Regions from separate parts of the Streptomyces sp. SP17BM10 genome, predicted to be linked through region 2. Evidence: predicted binding sites of a transcription regulator. Region 2 holds the regulator's gene; the other holds the start of a gene.
What was found. Region 2 encodes HspR, which represses chaperone genes until heat shock. Its sites were predicted from a motif close to TTGAGNNNNNNNNNCTCAA; they were not measured.

Region 1 (7,960 bases), on a different contig from region 2:
TGCGGTAGCCGCGCAGCTGCGACATGTTCAGCGTCTCCGCGACGACGCCCTGGCCGGCGAAGGCCGCGTCGCCGTGGATCTGGATCGGCAGCACCGGGAAGGTCGTGCCGCCCTGGTCCAGGACGTCCTGCTTGGCGCGGACGATGCCCTCGACGACCGGGTCCACGGCCTCCAGGTGGGAGGGGTTCGCGGCGAGCGAGACCTTGATGGTCTCGCCGTCCAGGCCGGTGAAGGTGCCCTCGGCGCCCAGGTGGTACTTGACGTCACCGGAGCCGTGCATCGACTTCGGGTCGAGGTTGCCCTCGAACTCGCCGAAGATCTTGCCGTACGGCTTGCCGACGATGTTGGCCAGCACGTTCAGGCGGCCGCGGTGGGCCATGCCGATGACGGCCTCGTCGAGGCGGTGCTCGGCGGCGGCGTCGATGGTGGCGTCCAGCAGCGGGATGAGCGACTCGCCGCCCTCCAGCGAGAAGCGCTTCTGCCCGACGTACTTGGTCTGCAGGAAGGTCTCGAAGGCCTCGGCGGAGTTCAGGCGGCGCAGGATGCGCAGCTGCTCCTCGCGCTCCGGCTTCGTGTACGGCTTCTCCAGGCGGTCCTGCAGCCACTTGCGCTGCTTCGGGTCCTGGATGTGCATGTACTCGATGCCGACGGTGCGGCAGTAGGTGTTGCGCAGCAGGCCGAGGATGTCGCGGAGCTTCATCATCTTCTGGCCGCCGAAGCCGCCGACCGCGAACTCGCGCTCCAGGTCCCACAGGGTGAGGCCGTGCTGGACGACGTCCAGGTCGGGGTGCTTGCGCTGCTTGTACTCCAGCGGGTCGGTGTCGGCCATCAGGTGGCCGCGCACGCGGTACGCGTGGATGAGCTCCATGACGCGGGCGGTCTTGTTGACCTCGTCGTCGTGGGTGGTGGCGACGTCGGTGGCCCAGCGGACCGGCTCGTACGGGATCCGCAGAGACTCGAAGATCTCGTCGTAGAAGCCGTTCTCGCCGAGCAGCAGGCGGTGGATCTCGCGCAGGAACTCGCCGGACGCCGCGCCCTGGATGACGCGGTGGTCGTAGGTCGAGGTCAGCGTCATGATCTTGGAGACGCCCAGGCGCGACAGGGTCTCCGGGGCGGAGCCCTGGAACTCGGCCGGGTACTCCATGGCGCCGACGCCGACGATGGTGCCCTGGTTCTGCATCAGGCGCGGCACGGAGTGCACGGTGCCGATGCCGCCGGGGTTGGTCAGCGAGACCGTGACGCCGGTGAAGTCGTCCATGGTCAGCTTGTTGGCGCGGGCCCGGCGGACGATGTCCTCGTAGGCCTGCCAGAAGCCGAAGAAGTCGAGCGTCTCGGCCTTCTTGATGGCCGCGACGACGAGCTGGCGGTCGCCGTTGGGCTTGACCAGGTCGATGGCCAGGCCCAGGTTGATGTGCTCGGGCTTGACCAGGAAGGCCTTGCCGCCCTCCACCTTGTAGCTGTGGTTCATCCCCGGGTGGGCCTTGATGGCCTGGACCAGGGCGTAGCCGATCAGGTGGGTGAAGGAGACCTTGCCGCCGCGGGCGCGCTGCAGGTGGTTGTTGATGACGATGCGGTTGTCGATCAACAGCTTCGCCGGAACGGCGCGGACCGAGGTCGCGGTCGGCACCTCCAGCGAGGCGTCCATGTTGGTGGCGACGGCCTTCGCCGGGCCGCGCAGCTGGACCAGCTCCGGGCCGGCGGCCTCGGGAGCGGCGGGGGCGGCCGGGGCGGCGGCCTTGGGGGCCGGCGGCGCGGCGGGCGCGGCGGCGAGCGGCGCGGGAGCCGCCGCCACCGGGGCCGGGGCGGCCGGCACGGCGGGGGCGGGCGCGGCGGCCGGAGCAGCAGCGGGCGCGGGGGCAGCGGCAGGGGTCGGCGTGGGGCCGGCCTGGGTCGCGGCCTGGGTCACTGGGGTCACCTCGGAACCGGGCTTGTAGTCGGCGAAAAAGTCCCACCAGGCTCGGTCGACCGAGTTCGGGTCCTGGAGGTACTGCTGGTAGATCTCATCGACGAGCCACTCATTGGGACCGAAGCCAGTGGAGCTAGCCGAGCTGTTGGGGGTTTCTTGGGACTGTGGCGACACGGCGGCAACCGCCCTCTTCCGCTTCCTTTTGGGATGTTTGGACAGCGGGGATTAAGGCTACGCCCCTGACCAGTGATCGCGCAGTCCCCGGGGGGCAGGCGTCGCTCAGATCACAGTCCTGACCTGCAGATTGGCCGAAAATGTGCGTTAGAAACGCGCATCTGAGGGGAACCGACCAGGCTTGACTGCCCCGCAAATCAGGATGAAAACGGACATACCACCGGTCGAATCTTCGAACGATCTTCGTGTACGTCTGTGTCGGATCTGTGACACAAACCCCACTCCGTGCCCTTCGCTCCCCCTTGGGGGATCGCACGAGACGCTCGTGCGGGCCCGCCGGAAGGGGTCAGCGCTGGCCGGGCAGCCGGACCTCGATCCGGCAGCCGCGCGGCGACTCCGCGACCGCGATCCGCCCGCCGTGCAGGTCCACCGCCCAGCGGGCGATGGCCAGGCCGAGGCCGGTGCCGCCGTCGGAGCCCGGCCCCTGGGCGGTGGCCGTGCCGCTGCGGCTGAACCGCTCGAACACCCGGTTGCGGTCGGCCGGCGGGATGCCGGGCCCCTCGTCCTCGACCTCCAGCAGCAGGCCGCCGGGCTCGCCGTCGGGCCGGGCGCGGACCGTCACGGTGCCGCCGGGCGGGGAGTGCTTGCAGGCGTTGTCGACCAGGTTGGCGACCACCTGGTGGAGGCGTTCGGGGTCCGCGACGCCGGTCAGGCCGGCCGGGCTGACCTCCAACGCGAGCCGGACGTCCCCGCGCCGGGAGAAGGCCCCGCCCGCCGTCGCGCCGTCCACCGTGACGCCGCGCAGCACGCCGTCGAGGAACTCACGCACCTCGAAGGGGCGGGCGTCGAGGTCGACCACGCCGTCGTCGATCTTGGAGAGGTCGAGCAGGTGGGTGACGAGGCGGCCGAGCCGCTCGGTCTGCTCCAGGGCCGCTTCGAGGGTCGCCGGATTGGGCTGCACCACGCCGTCGACCACGTTCTCCAGCACGGCGCGCAGCGCGGCGATGGGCGTGCGCAGCTCGTGCGAGACGTTGGCGACCAGCTCCCGCCGGTGGCGGTCGGCGGCCTCCAGGTCGGCGGCCATCTGGTTGAAGGTGGCGGCCAGCTCGCCGATCTCGTCGCGCGAGCTCACCTCGACCCGGCGGCTGTAGTCACCGGAGGCCATCGCGCGGGCGGCCGCGGTCATCTCGCGCAGCGGGGCGGTGAGTCCGTGCGCGAGGAACTGCATGAAGAGCAGCGACGCGATCATCGAGAAGATCATGATGATGCGGATCTGCGTCTCGGACTTCATCGCCACGACGACCATGCCGCTGGCGAGGAAGACGGAGACGATCACGAGCAGCGTGAGCTTGCCCTTGATCGACCGGACGGGGTCGAGCGGACGGATGTCGGCCCAGACCCGGCGGGCGGCGCGCGCGGCGAGGGTCTGCGACCGGGTGCCGTCGGCGTCGCCGTTGCGTTGCTGTGGAAAGGTCATTGGTCCCTGTCGTCCCCCGCGTGGGTACGGCGGTTCGGGACACGGGCCCCCCGGAGGCCCGATGCCCGAGGCGCCGCTAGGAGAGCGGGGCCTCCAGCGCGTAGCCGACACCGTGGACGGTGCGGATCCAGCTGGCGCCGATCTTCCGGCGCAGCGCCTTGACGTGGCTGTCGACGGTGCGGGTGCCGGACGCGTCGGTCCAGTCCCACACCTCGGCCAGCAGCTGCTCGCGGGTGAGCACGGCGCGCGGCTGGGCGGCCAGGCAGGCGAGCAGGTCGAACTCGGTGGGCGTCAGGTGGACGTCGCCCGAGGCGAGCCGCACCCGGCGCTGCACGTGGTCGATCTCCAGCTCGCCGAAGCGCAGCGAGCCGAGCGCGGGCGTGCGGGCGGCCTGCTGGGCGCGCTCGACGCGGCGCAGCAGCACGTTGACCCGGGCGGCCAGTTCGCGCATGGAGAAGGGCTTGGTCATGTAGTCGTCGGCACCGACGCCGAGGCCGACCAGCAGGTCCGTCTCGTCGTCGCGCGCGGTCAGCATCAGTACCGGCACCGGTCGCTGGGCCTGGATCCGGCGGCACACTTCGAGGCCGTCGAAGCCGGGCAGCATGATGTCGAGGACGACCAGGTCCGGCTGCCAGGTGTGGAAGCCGTCGACCGCGCCGGGGCCGTCGTGGGCCACGGCGACCTTGAAGCCCTCCGCGCCCAGCCGGGCCGCGATCGACTCGGCGATCGTGGGCTCGTCCTCCACCACCAGCACTCTGCGCTGGCTGCTCACCGTGCCGCCGCTGTTGCTGTTGTCCTGCTGAATCTCTGTCACGGTCACGCCACCGCCCCCAGGGCTGCGGGCCGGCCACCTGTGGGGATGGCGGGGCTCCGCTTCGTAGTCTTGTTCCGTCGTGGACTGTGTGCCGGGTCCGCCGTCCCGTCGCGTGCGCGGATCGGAGGGCGGAGGTCGGCCACCCGCTTCTCCCGCGCACTTCGCAGCGTACGGACAGCGGGTGCCTCCCGGCAGGTGGACCGGACGTTTCCGGCCCGTTGGGCCGGTTCCGGCCCGCTCTCGGACCCACTCACGAGTGGGCACGGGCCGATACCTTACCCGGCGTTTTTTCACTGCGTAACGGTACGTATGCAGTCGAATTGAGGCCAAGTCGCCGGTCAGGGCCGCTACTGACGGGTCAAATGGAAGTAGGTATGGACCAATACCGGATTCCGACCGGCCGGCCGGTCCACCGGTCTTCACGGGCTTTTCTCAGCTGGCTCTCAGAACCTCGACGTAACGTGATCACGACAACGCCCCGCGGGAGGGATTGCGGGCGCACGCCGGTACGTTGGTTCCCCCGGGCGGGAACCGGGGGACCGGTGGCTGCGGGCGTGGAGCGGAGGCGGCATGGCTGGACTGCGGCGCGGTGGCGGACCGGTGGGGCCGCGCCCGGGACCGTGCCCGCCGTGGGCCGCGCCGCCGTACGGGATGCTCCGGCTCGGGCTGCGCACCGGGGTGGCGCAGTGGCTGCTGGACCGGGTGCCGACGCCCCGGCGCAACCCTTTCGCCCTCGGATATCTCGCCGTGGTGGGCGCCACCACGACCTTTGCCGAACTCGCGGATCCTGATCTCGTCCTGCGCCTGCAGGAGGCCTCCAGTTCGGACGGCCACAATCTTTTGCACCACCCATTGCGGGCGCTGCTGCTGAGCGGTTTCTGGGTGGCCGGCGAGGTGTGGATGCCCTACCTCTGGGGATTCGCCTTCACCGTCGCGCCGCTGGAGCGCCGGGTCGGGTCCCGGCGGGCGGCGGCGGTATTCGCGATCGGGCACGTGACGGCCACGCTGCTGTCCCAGGCGGTGGTGATCACTGCCGTGGAGACCGGGCGGCTGGAGTCCGCGGCGATGGACTACCTGGACATCGGGGTCAGCTACGGCGTGCTGGTCAGCCTCGGCGCGCTCGCCGGGCTGCTCCCCTGGCGCGGGCGGCTCTTGGCGCTGGGCGGCGCGGCGGCGCTGATCGCCGAGCAGGTCCTCACCGAGAACGACCTGGTCACCGCGGTGGGACACCCGGTGGCGGTGCTGACCGGCGTGGCGCTGTGGCGCTGGCTGCGCCGCGGCCCCCGGCGCGGGCCGCGGCCGCTGCGCGCGGAGGCGCCGGAGGCCGGTGCCGGGCCGGCCGCGGCGGCCGGCGGAGCCCCGGTCTTGGACGTCCGTTAACTCGTTCGGGGGTTTTTGACGACCTTCCCGCCGCCCTATCTGGGCCGCTTTTCCGTTCGCTCACAGCGAACAACGGCCGGGGAACATCCGGCGCCCGTGAAGCCTTAGTCAGGTCGACTCAAGTTCACTGACCGGGGAGAGATCATGGCATCGACGTCCACACCGCTCACCCTGCCCGTGCTGCCGCTCGACGACGAGGTCGTCCTGCCGGGCATGGTCGTCCCGCTGGACCTGAAGGACACCGAGGTGCGCGCCGCCGTGGAGGCCGCCCGCGCGGCGGCCGGCGGCGCCGGCAAGCCGCAGGTCCTGCTGGTCCCGCGGGTGGACGGCTCGTACGCGGCGGTCGGCACGCTGGCCGCCGTCGAGCAGGTCGGCCGGCTGGCCGACGGCGACCCGGCGGCGCTGGTGCGCGCCGTGCGGCGGGTCCGGATCGGGGCCGGCACCACCGGTCCCGGCGCCGCCCTGTGGGTCGAGACCACGCCGTTCCGGGAGTCCTCGGTCGGCATGCCGGTGGCCGGCCGGGCCGCCGAGCTGGTCAAGGAGTACAAGGCGCTGTCCACCCAGTGGCTGCGCCGGCGCGGCGCCTGGCAGATCGTCGACCGGGTGGCCCAGATCGAGGGCGTCGGCGAGCTCGCCGACAACATCGGCTACGCACCCTTCGCCACCGCCGAGCAGAAGCTCAAGGTGCTGCTGGAGGCCGACCAGGTCGCCCGCCTGGAGTACGCGCTGACGCTGCTGCGCGACCACCTCGCCGAGGAGGAGGTCAACGACACCATCCGCAAGGACGTCGAGGAGGGCGTGGCCAGGCAGCAGAAGGAGTTCCTGCTCCGCCGCCAGCTGGAGGCCGTCCGCAAGGAGCTGGCCGAGCTCAACGGCGACCCGGCCGACGAGGAGGGCGACTACCGCGCCCGCGTCGAGGCGGCCGACCTGCCCGCGGGCGTCCGCGAGGCCGCGCTCAAGGAGGTCGACAAGCTGGAGCGCGCCTCCGACCAGTCCCCCGAGGGCTCGTGGATCCGCACCTGGCTGGACACCGTCCTGGAGCTGCCGTGGAACGAGCGCACCGAGGACGCGTACGACATCGCCGGCGCCCGCGCGGTGCTGGACGCCGACCACGCCGGCCTCGGCGACGTGAAGGACCGCATCGTCGAGTACCTCGCCGTGCGCAAGCGCCGCTCCGAGCAGGGGCTCGGGCTGGTCGGCGGGCGCCGAGGGGGCGCCGTGCTGGCCCTGGTCGGGCCGCCCGGGGTCGGCAAGACCTCGCTCGGCGAGTCGGTGGCCCGCGCGATGGGCCGCACGTTCGTCCGGGTCGCGCTCGGCGGCGTCCGCGACGAGGCCGAGATCCGCGGCCACCGGCGCACCTACGTCGGCGCGCTGCCCGGCCGCCTGGTCCGGGCGATCAAGGAGGCCGGCTCGATGAACCCGGTCGTCCTGCTCGACGAGATCGACAAGGTCGGCTCCGACTACCGGGGCGACCCGGCCGCCGCCCTGCTGGAGGTGCTGGACCCGGCGCAGAACCACACGTTCCGCGACCACTACCTCGAGGTCGAGCTCGACCTCTCCGACGTCGTCTTCCTCGCCACCGCCAACGTGCTGGAAGCGATCCCCGAGCCGTTGCTCGACCGGATGGAGCTCGTCCGGCTCGACGGCTACACCGAGGACGAGAAGGTCGTCATCGCCCGCGACCACCTGCTCCCGCGCCAGCTGGAGCGGGCCGGGCTCGGCGGCGAGCAGGTGAGCGTCGAGGAGTCGGCGCTGCGCAGGCTCGCCGGGGAGTACACCCGCGAGGCCGGCGTGCGGAACCTGGAGCGCTCGATCGCCCGGGTCCTGCGCAAGATCGCCGCGCAGACCGAGCTCGGCCAGCGCGAGCTGCCCGCCGTGATCGGCGCGGAGGACCTGCGCGCCCTGATCGGCCGCCCGCACCACGTGCCGGAGGCCGCCCAGGAGCCGGCCGAGCGGCGCACCGCCGTCCCCGGCGTGGCCACCGGCCTCGCGGTGACGGGCGCCGGCGGCGACGTCCTCTACATCGAGGCCTCGCTCGCCGACGCCGAGACGGGCGGCACCGGGGTGACCCTGACCGGGCAGCTGGGCGACGTCATGAAGGAGTCCGCGCACATCGCGCTCTCCTTCCTGCGCTCGCGCGGTGCCGAGCTGGAGCTGCCCGTCACCTCGCTGCGCGACCGCGGCGTGCACCTGCACGTCCCGGCCGGGG
Region 2 (7,960 bases):
ACCCGCAACTCCGCCGAGCAGCTCGTCTACTCGACCGAGAAGTTCATCGCGGACAACACCGACAAGCTCCCGGCCGACGTCAAGTCCGAGGTCGAGACCGCCGTCGGCGAGCTCAAGGAGGCCCTGAAGGGCGAGGACGTCGCGAAGATCCGCGAGGCCTCGGAGAAGGTCTCCACCACCGCGCAGAAGCTCGGCCAGGCCCTCTACGCCAACGCCGACGCCGCCGGTGCCGCCCCCGCCGGCGACTCCGCCGCCCACGGCAAGGACGACGACGTCGTCGACGCCGAGATCGTGGACGACGAGAAGCACGACAAGCCCAAGGGCGGTGCGGCATGACCGACAAGCCGCAGGGCGGCAAGCCCGGCGATGACGCCGCCGAGGAGGCCGTGATCAAGGCCGCCGAGGAGGCCGCCGCGGCCGGCTCCGGCGACGTGTCGGCCGAGCTGGCCGCCGCCAAGCGCGAGGCCACCGAGCGCACCGCGGACCTGCAGCGACTCCAGGCCGAGTACCAGAACTACCGCAAGCGGGTCGAGCGCGACCGGCTCACCGTCCGCGAGATCGCGGTCTCCAACATCCTGGAGTCCCTGATCCCGGTCCTGGACGACATCGGCCGCGCCCGCGAGCACGGCGAGGTCACCGGCGGCTTCAAGTCCGTCTCCGAATCGCTGGAGACGGTCGTCGCCAAGCTGGGCCTCCAGCAGTTCGGCAAGGAGGGCGAGCCCTTCGACCCGACCATGCACGAGGCGCTGATGCACAGCTACTCCTCGGACGTCACCGAGGACACCTGCGTGCAGATCCTCCAGCCCGGCTACCGGATCGGCGAGCGGATCATCCGCCCGGCGATGGTCGCGGTCGCGGAGCCCCAGCCGGGCACCCAGACCACGGCCGGGCCGGACACCGACGCCGCCAAGTCCGAGAAGTCGGACAAGGCCGATGGTGGCGCGGACAGCTGACCTGACAGCTGAAGACCTGTGGCGGGCGCCAGCCCGCGACAGTTGACCCAACCAGTGCGCTGCGGAGTCGTACGCCGGCCAGTACGGCGGCCGGCTCCGCAGCGCACTGTCGGCAACGGGCCCAGGCGGCCGGGCTGTTGACAACGCAGTGACGATGGACATCGGGAGGTGGCGGGAGCCGTGAGCGAGCGCAGCGAGCGAACCGTTAAAAGGTGCGTGTGCCGCGGCGCGGCTGCCGAGCGGAGCGAGGTGGACGCATGAGTGGCAAGGACTTCGTCGAGAAGGACTATTACAAGGTCCTCGGCGTACCCAAGGACGTCACCGCCACCGAGATCAAGAAGACCTACCGGAAGCTGGCGCGCGAGTTCCACCCGGACGCCAACAAGGGCGACGCCAAGGCCGAGGAGCGCTTCAAGGACATCTCCGAGGCGTACGACGTCCTGTCCGACGAGAAGCGCCGCAAGGAGTACGACGAGGCCCGCAGCCTCTTCGCCAACGGCGGCTTCCGCGCCGGCGGGCCCGGCACCGGCAACTACAGCTTCGACTTCGGCGACCTCTTCAGCGGCAGCCAGGGCGGCAGCGGCGGCATCGGCGACGTCTTCGGCGGCCTCTTCAACCGCGGCGGCCGGCAGGCCCAGCCCCGGCGCGGCGCCGACGTCGAGACCGAGGTCACCCTCTCCTTCGAGGAGGCCGTCGACGGCGCGACCGTCCCGCTGCGGATGACCAGCCAGGCCCCCTGCCGCGTCTGCAACGGCACCGGCGCCAAGTCCGGCACCACCCCGCGGGTCTGCCCGACCTGCGTCGGCGCCGGCACCGTCAGCCGCGGCCAGGGCGCGTTCGCGCTCTCCGAGCCCTGCAAGGACTGCAAGGGCCGCGGCATGATCGTCGACGACCCCTGCGCCGACTGCCACGGCAGCGGCCGGGCCAGCTCCGCCCGCACCATGCAGGTCCGCATCCCGGCCGGCGTCCAGGACGCCCAGCGCATCCGGCTCAAGGGCAAGGGCGCCCAGGGCGAACGCGGCGGCCAGCCCGGCGACCTCTACGTCACCGTGCACGTCGACGCCCACCCGGTCTTCGGCCGCAAGGGCGACAACCTCACCGTCACCGTCCCGGTCACCTTCCCCGAGGCGGCGCTCGGCGGCACCATCGAGGTGCCCACACTCGGCGGCCCCGCCGTGAAGCTCAAGCTGCCCCCGGGCAGCGCCAACGGCCTCACCATGCGGGCCCGCGGCAAGGGAGCCACCCGCAAGGACGGCACCCGCGGCGACCTCCTCGTCACCGTCGAGGTCGTGGTGCCGCAGCACGTCACCGGCGACGCGCTGTCCGCCCTGGAGCAGTACCGCGAGGCCACCGCCTCCGACGACCCACGAGCCGCCCTGTTCCGGGCGGCGAAGGGAGCGTGACGACCAGATGTCCCCGATGAACCCGATGCCCCCGATGACCCCCGACGGCCCGATCGGCCCGGGCCTCGGCGAAGGCCTGCCCGGCGACGGCCGCCGCCCCCGGCGCGCCGCGGCACCGCCCCCGTACGTGCTCACCGAGGACACCCCGGTGTACGTGATCTCGGTGGCCGCCGAGCTGTCCGGCCTGCACCCGCAGACCCTGCGCCAGTACGACCGCCTCGGCCTGGTCTGCCCCGACCGCACCGCCGGCCGCGGCCGCCGCTACTCCGCCCGGGACATCCAGCAGCTGCGCGAGGTCCAGCGGCTCTCCCAGGACGAGGGCATCAACCTCGCCGGCATCAAGCGGATCATCGAGCTGGAGAACCAGGTCACCGCGCTCCAGTCGCGCATCGCCGAACTCGCCGACTCCCTGGAGGGCGCCGCCACCGCCCTCCAGCAGCGCGAAGCCGCCGTCCACGCCTCCTACCGCCGCGACCTCGTCCCCTACCAGCCCCCGACCCCCCAGTCGAGCGCCCTGGTCGTCTGGCGCCCGAAGCGCTGACTTGGCTGAACCCCGGCCCGGCCGCCGGTTCCCTCCTGTCCGGGGGGTGCCGGCGGCTTACTTGTGGTGAGAGGGTGCCCATCGAAGCGCCGCTCCGCAATGGTGGAACAATGCCCACTTCCAGATCCCGCGCCGGGATCTAGGATCACCGATGGGGCTCGGGTGCAGCCATAGGGCAGGGTTCAGTCGTCAAGAAGGAGCCGTGAATGAACGGGAGGAACGACGCCATTCCGGGTGTCAGTGCGACGGGCACTCTCTCTACCGGGGCGCACGATCTCTACCTCGCGGTAATCCGGGCGCACGGTCGGATAGCTCGCGGTGAAATCGAGGAGCACGACTACAGCCACCTGAGCGAGCTGTTGGACATCGGTCTCCTCACTCCCGACATGGATGATCCGCAGATTCTGGTCGCGGTCGATCCGCAACAGCTCGCCACCGGTCTGAGCGCCCTGTGGCAACGCCAGGCACTCGCCCTGCTGTCGCGCGCGATAGCCGTCCCCGGCGACCTTCAGGGTCTCGCGGACGCGTTTCACCGTCCGGAACCGTCCGGCGGAATTATCGAGTACGTCCGCGGCAAGGCACTGATCAGCCAACGGATCAACCACGCCGTGACCACGGCGAAAGAGGAGATACTCGCGGCCCAGCCGGGCGGCCCGCGGCCGCCGGACGTTCTGTCCCGCGTGCTCGACGACGACCTGGCCGACCTCGAACGCGGTATTGCGGTGCGGACCATCTACCATCCCAGCACCAGGTACCACGCCCCCACCCGGGACTACGTCGCGAAGATCACCGAGGCCGGCGGACGGTTCCGCACCCTCGACGAGCCGTATACCAGGCTGATCATCGTGGACCGGCAGCTGGCCGTCATCCCGGTCGCGGAGGACCTCAATCTGGCGGCCTTCATCCACGACCCCGCCGTCATCCACTTCCTCGTGCACGAGGTGTTCGAGCGGAACTGGAACCGGGGCCTGGACTTCACCGGCGGACGGACCGTGCCGCAACAGGTCGTGTCGCGGATGCGCCAGACCATCATCGACCTTCTGCTCGAAGGAACGAACCACAGGGTCATCGCCCGCCGCCTCGGCATCAGCGAACGCACCCTCGCCCGTCATCTGGCCGAGATGCGGGAGGACTACAACGTCGAATCGCTGTTCCAACTCGGTTGGGCACTGGCGCGTTCGTCACAAGAGACCGACGAATCGTCACGCCTCCCCGCCGCTTCCGGCGGCGCATAACGATTCGTCAGTCCCATTCTGTCATGTCCACTGGTGTTCGCCGTCCAAAGCGGTGCCGGACGCCTGATTCGAAGTCGCACTAACATCGACTCCAAGTCCGACATGATTGACATGGGCAGATCCATCGGCATCATGGCCGGTGACAAGCAGTCCGAAGCCCAGCACGGTAAGGACGCCCGCAGATATCGCTACCGCAGCCGTCTTGGCGACCTGACGCAGACGAGACACGCGCACACCCCAATCCTGTTCAGTGGCCTGTCAGTCGAATGAACAGGCGGCAGACAATCAAACGCTCAGATCGTGCCACACCCCGTATCTGACTGTCACCGTCGCGCCCGTGCGGAAGAGGGTGTCATCTCTCTGCCATGCAGACGGATGCCACCGTGCATCGGTGGACTGCCGACGCCGCTCGATGGACGATCAGCTGACGTCCTCACACCGCGCTGCCAAGATCTTCCCTCTCGGCTGCCGCGTCAGGACGGGCGTCGAAATAGTGATAAATCCGTCCGATTTCCCCCGCCCCAATCTCCAAGCCAGCGTCGGCGGCGAGCAACCGAGTGCCAATGCCTTCCCCCGGAGTCGACATGACCGAGCCCTACCTGCGTCACCATGACAGCCAGGCCACCGAAGGCCGGCGTGCACGTGTGTTCCTGGCCGCGCCGCTGATGCGGCTGACCGGGCCGGCCGACAGTGTGGTGACGCTCGCCAGCCGGACGCGGCTGACGACGCTTCGCACCACGCTCCTGCGCAGTGGTGCCGCCGTGTACAGCGCGCACCACAGCGACGCCTGGACCGTCGCCGGGCGGGCACCGGAGCCGCGGGTCCCGTCGGACTTCCGGGCGCTGCAGTCGGCGGACCTGGTGTTCGCCTACGTCGGCGCCCCGCTGTCGGCCGGGGTGAGCCTGGAGCTGGGCTGGGCCTCCGCGCTGCGCAAGCCGATCGTCCTCCTCGTCGACGAGGCCATCACGCACAACCCGCTGATCGCCACCATCGAGCAGGTCGCCCCCGTCCTGCCGCTGGTCTTCGACGACACCTGGTCGCAGGAAGCGCTCAACCACACCGTCGAGACCGCGCTCGACTGGGCCGGCATGGCGCTGTCCCTGCGCGAGGGCTTCTGGACCGCTCCCGGCGAGCAGTTCAACGTCCCCCGTCAGCAGCCCCCCGTGGCCGGCCGCGCCGGCTACTGGCCGTCGGGCGCCGCCACCGGCTGACCCGCGGTCATCCACCGGACCCCCCGGTCCGGGATCCCCGCATCTGCCGGCCCAGCTGGAACGGCGTCTCCGCGTCGTACAGGTCACGCAGCCGGGCGATGTGAGCGGCCACGGTCCGCTCGCTCAGCCCCATGCGGCTCGCGATCGCCCGCTGCGTGAACCCCTGCGACAGCAGTCGGCCGACCTGCTCGTGGACCGTCGGGTCGGTCGAACCGGCGGCCAGCGCCCAGTTCACGCCCTCGGCCTGCTGCCATTGCTGCCACTGCTGCTCGAACACGTCGACCGGGAAGCCCGCGGGCGGCGGGGGCGAGCTCGTCGGGGCGCAGGTGACCGCCGTGGCGGACGGCGGTGAGGTAGGGGCCCGCTCGACGGCCGTGCGCTCATCCGCCCGGCTCGCTGCGCCCGGCAGGGGCATTCGCCCCTGCGCATCCTCTGGACGGTGAGCTCGCCGCCCCCGCTCACCGGTCATCGCGGGAGCCTCGCATCAGCCAGCCGAGCTGGAAGAGGGTCTGGGCGCCGTAGCGGTCGCGCAGGCGGGAGATGTGGGCGGCGACGGTGCGTTCGCTGAGGCCGAGGCGGGTGGCGACGGCGCGCTGGGTGAGACCGCGGGCGAGCAGGCGGCCGATCCGGTCGGGGGTGCTGCGGGCGGGGCCGTGGCCGAGGGCGGCGGCGGCCTCGGCGGTGTCGGCGCGGGCCCAGTCCCGTTCGAACGCGCCGACCAGGAAGGTGATGGCGGCGGGGTCGGTGATGAAGGCGGCGGTGCTGTTGTCCTCGCTGGCGGAGATCACGGCGACGGTGCGGTCGAAGACGATGAGGCGCTGGAAGGGCTCGTCGAGGACGCGGATGAGCGAACCGTGCCGGGTGACCTCGTCGGCGTAGGCGAGGGCGGACTGGTCGGCGAACGCGACCGGCTGGTAGATGGTGCGCAGCGAACAGCCGCGCTGCAGGAGCTGGACGTCCTGGAGCCGGGCGACCTGGAGGGTGTCGGCGGGCCGGTGGCCGGGCTGGGCGGTGAGGACCTCGGCCCGGCAGTCGGAGACGAGCTGGGAGATCCGCTGGCGGATGTGGACGTGGCCCTCGACGTAGACGGCGCCGCCGGCCCGGCCGGGGCGCCGGGGCATCGCGTCGTAGGCGCGGGTGAGTCCGTCGAGGGCGCCGGGCAGGTTCTCGGCGCGGACCAGCAGCCGGGTGGCCTCGCTGCGCAGTTCGGCGCCGAGGCGGTCGGTGACGGAGCGCGGGCTGACGGCGGTGTAGCAGGCGTCCACCGCGTTGGGCATCAACAGGCCGATGTCGACGAGCTGCTGGAGGGCGGCGTGGTCGCTCTCGTGGACGCCGGTGAACGGGATCCGGCCGCCTTCGGCGAGGATCGAGAGGTAGAGCCGGCGGGCCGCGTCGTCGGGCTCGCCCGCGCCGGTGAGGGACCCGGTGCCCGCGAAGCCCCCGGTGCCCGCGAAGTTGCCCGCGAAGCCCTCGCCGCCGGTGAAGCCGGCCGCGTACTGGCCGTGGTCCGGTGCGACCGCCGGTTCCGCCGTCACGTCGAACTCTCCCTGCCGGACGCCTTCGGATGTGCCCGCCCCCGTGTCCCGCGTCCCCGTCGTCTCCGGCCGCGAGGGCCGGCGGTCACGGTACCGGGCGGCGGGGCGGACCCCTGGGACCGGGTGCCGTCGCACACCGGACGCCCAGGGGCCGCCTTGCCACGCCATGCCACGGCGCTTCCGGCGAGGCGGAGCAGCAACGCCTCGCCGGCTCCGATCCGGGGGCCATCACCACACATGGCATCCCGGCCGGCGCTCTTCCCCCCCGTTGTGCGGGGACTCGATGTCCCGCATCCACTTCTGAAGAGCAAGTCGCCACCATCGGGCCGCGGTTGCCCGGACGACTTGGCGTGGCTCCACCATCACAGCGTGACGCCCGGCGGACAAGTGTCACCCGAGTGCATGTTCTCGCAATTGCAGCTATCTGCACGGCGGCCGGGTGACGGCGGGCGGAGCGGTGGGGCGGATTCCGCTGAATTCCAAGGCCAGTCGGGTGCCTGGCGGAGGCCCGGGACCGGCCCGCTTGGCGGTGGACGGTCAGGTACGACCTGCGCGTTCCTGCACCCGGGCGGTTCCCGCAGGACGCGACCGAAGGCCCGGCTTCCGGTTCACGCACCGCACGGCCGGAGCCCGGGCTTCTGGTTCCCGAGGCGCGGGCTCCGGTCAGCTGGACGGCGGTTCCTCAGCGCGCCAGCAGCCGCCCGCGCGCCAGCCCGGCCACCGTGCCGCTCGCGGCGGCCGCCCAGGCGACGGCCAGCAACGCGAACAGCCCGACCGCGAGCCCGGTGAACCCGCCGAACCCGGTGTGGCGGGCGAGCGCAGAGGCGCCGGTGACGCAGGTGCCGACCGGGAAGGTGTACGCCCACCAGGTCATCGCGAACGGCATGCCGGCCCGCCGGGCGCGCAGGTTGGCGGTGAGCGCGACGGCCAGCCACAGCACCGCGACGCCGATCACGGCCACGCCGTACAGCTCGGCGAGGGCGGCCATGGCGGGCGCCAGCGCGGGGAGCACCGGGCGGGCGGCGTCGGCGAGCTGGTGGACGGCGGTGACGGACTGGCCGAGCGGCCCGAGCAGCAGGAAC

Region 1: a site for HspR is predicted at 5,855-5,873, ahead of lon (endopeptidase La). Genes of this name have one in related genera too.

What each region holds. Positions count from the first base shown of each region.
Region 1 covers NZ_JAQYXB010000577.1:210,601-218,560, reverse strand. Annotated here, with positions in the region: gene PUR71_RS17955 (multifunctional oxoglutarate decarboxylase/oxoglutarate dehydrogenase thiamine pyrophosphate-binding subunit/dihydrolipoyllysine-residue succinyltransferase subunit) at 1-2,080, opposite strand, end outside; gene PUR71_RS17950 (HAMP domain-containing sensor histidine kinase) at 2,427-3,557, opposite strand; gene PUR71_RS17945 (response regulator transcription factor) at 3,634-4,371, opposite strand; gene PUR71_RS17940 (rhomboid-like protein) at 4,942-5,751, shown strand; gene lon (endopeptidase La) at 5,896-7,960, shown strand, end outside.
Region 2 covers NZ_JAQYXB010000674.1:182,235-190,194, reverse strand. Annotated here, with positions in the region: gene dnaK (molecular chaperone DnaK) at 1-336, shown strand, start outside; gene grpE (nucleotide exchange factor GrpE) at 333-953, shown strand; gene dnaJ (molecular chaperone DnaJ) at 1,211-2,356, shown strand; gene PUR71_RS35595 (heat shock protein transcriptional repressor HspR) at 2,382-2,897, shown strand; gene PUR71_RS35590 (TrmB family transcriptional regulator) at 3,104-4,132, shown strand; gene PUR71_RS35585 (hypothetical protein) at 4,166-4,402, shown strand; gene PUR71_RS35580 (hypothetical protein) at 4,717-5,343, shown strand; gene PUR71_RS35575 (LuxR C-terminal-related transcriptional regulator) at 5,351-5,758, opposite strand; gene PUR71_RS35570 (LuxR C-terminal-related transcriptional regulator) at 5,802-6,878, opposite strand; gene PUR71_RS35565 (TDT family transporter) at 7,561-7,960, opposite strand, start outside.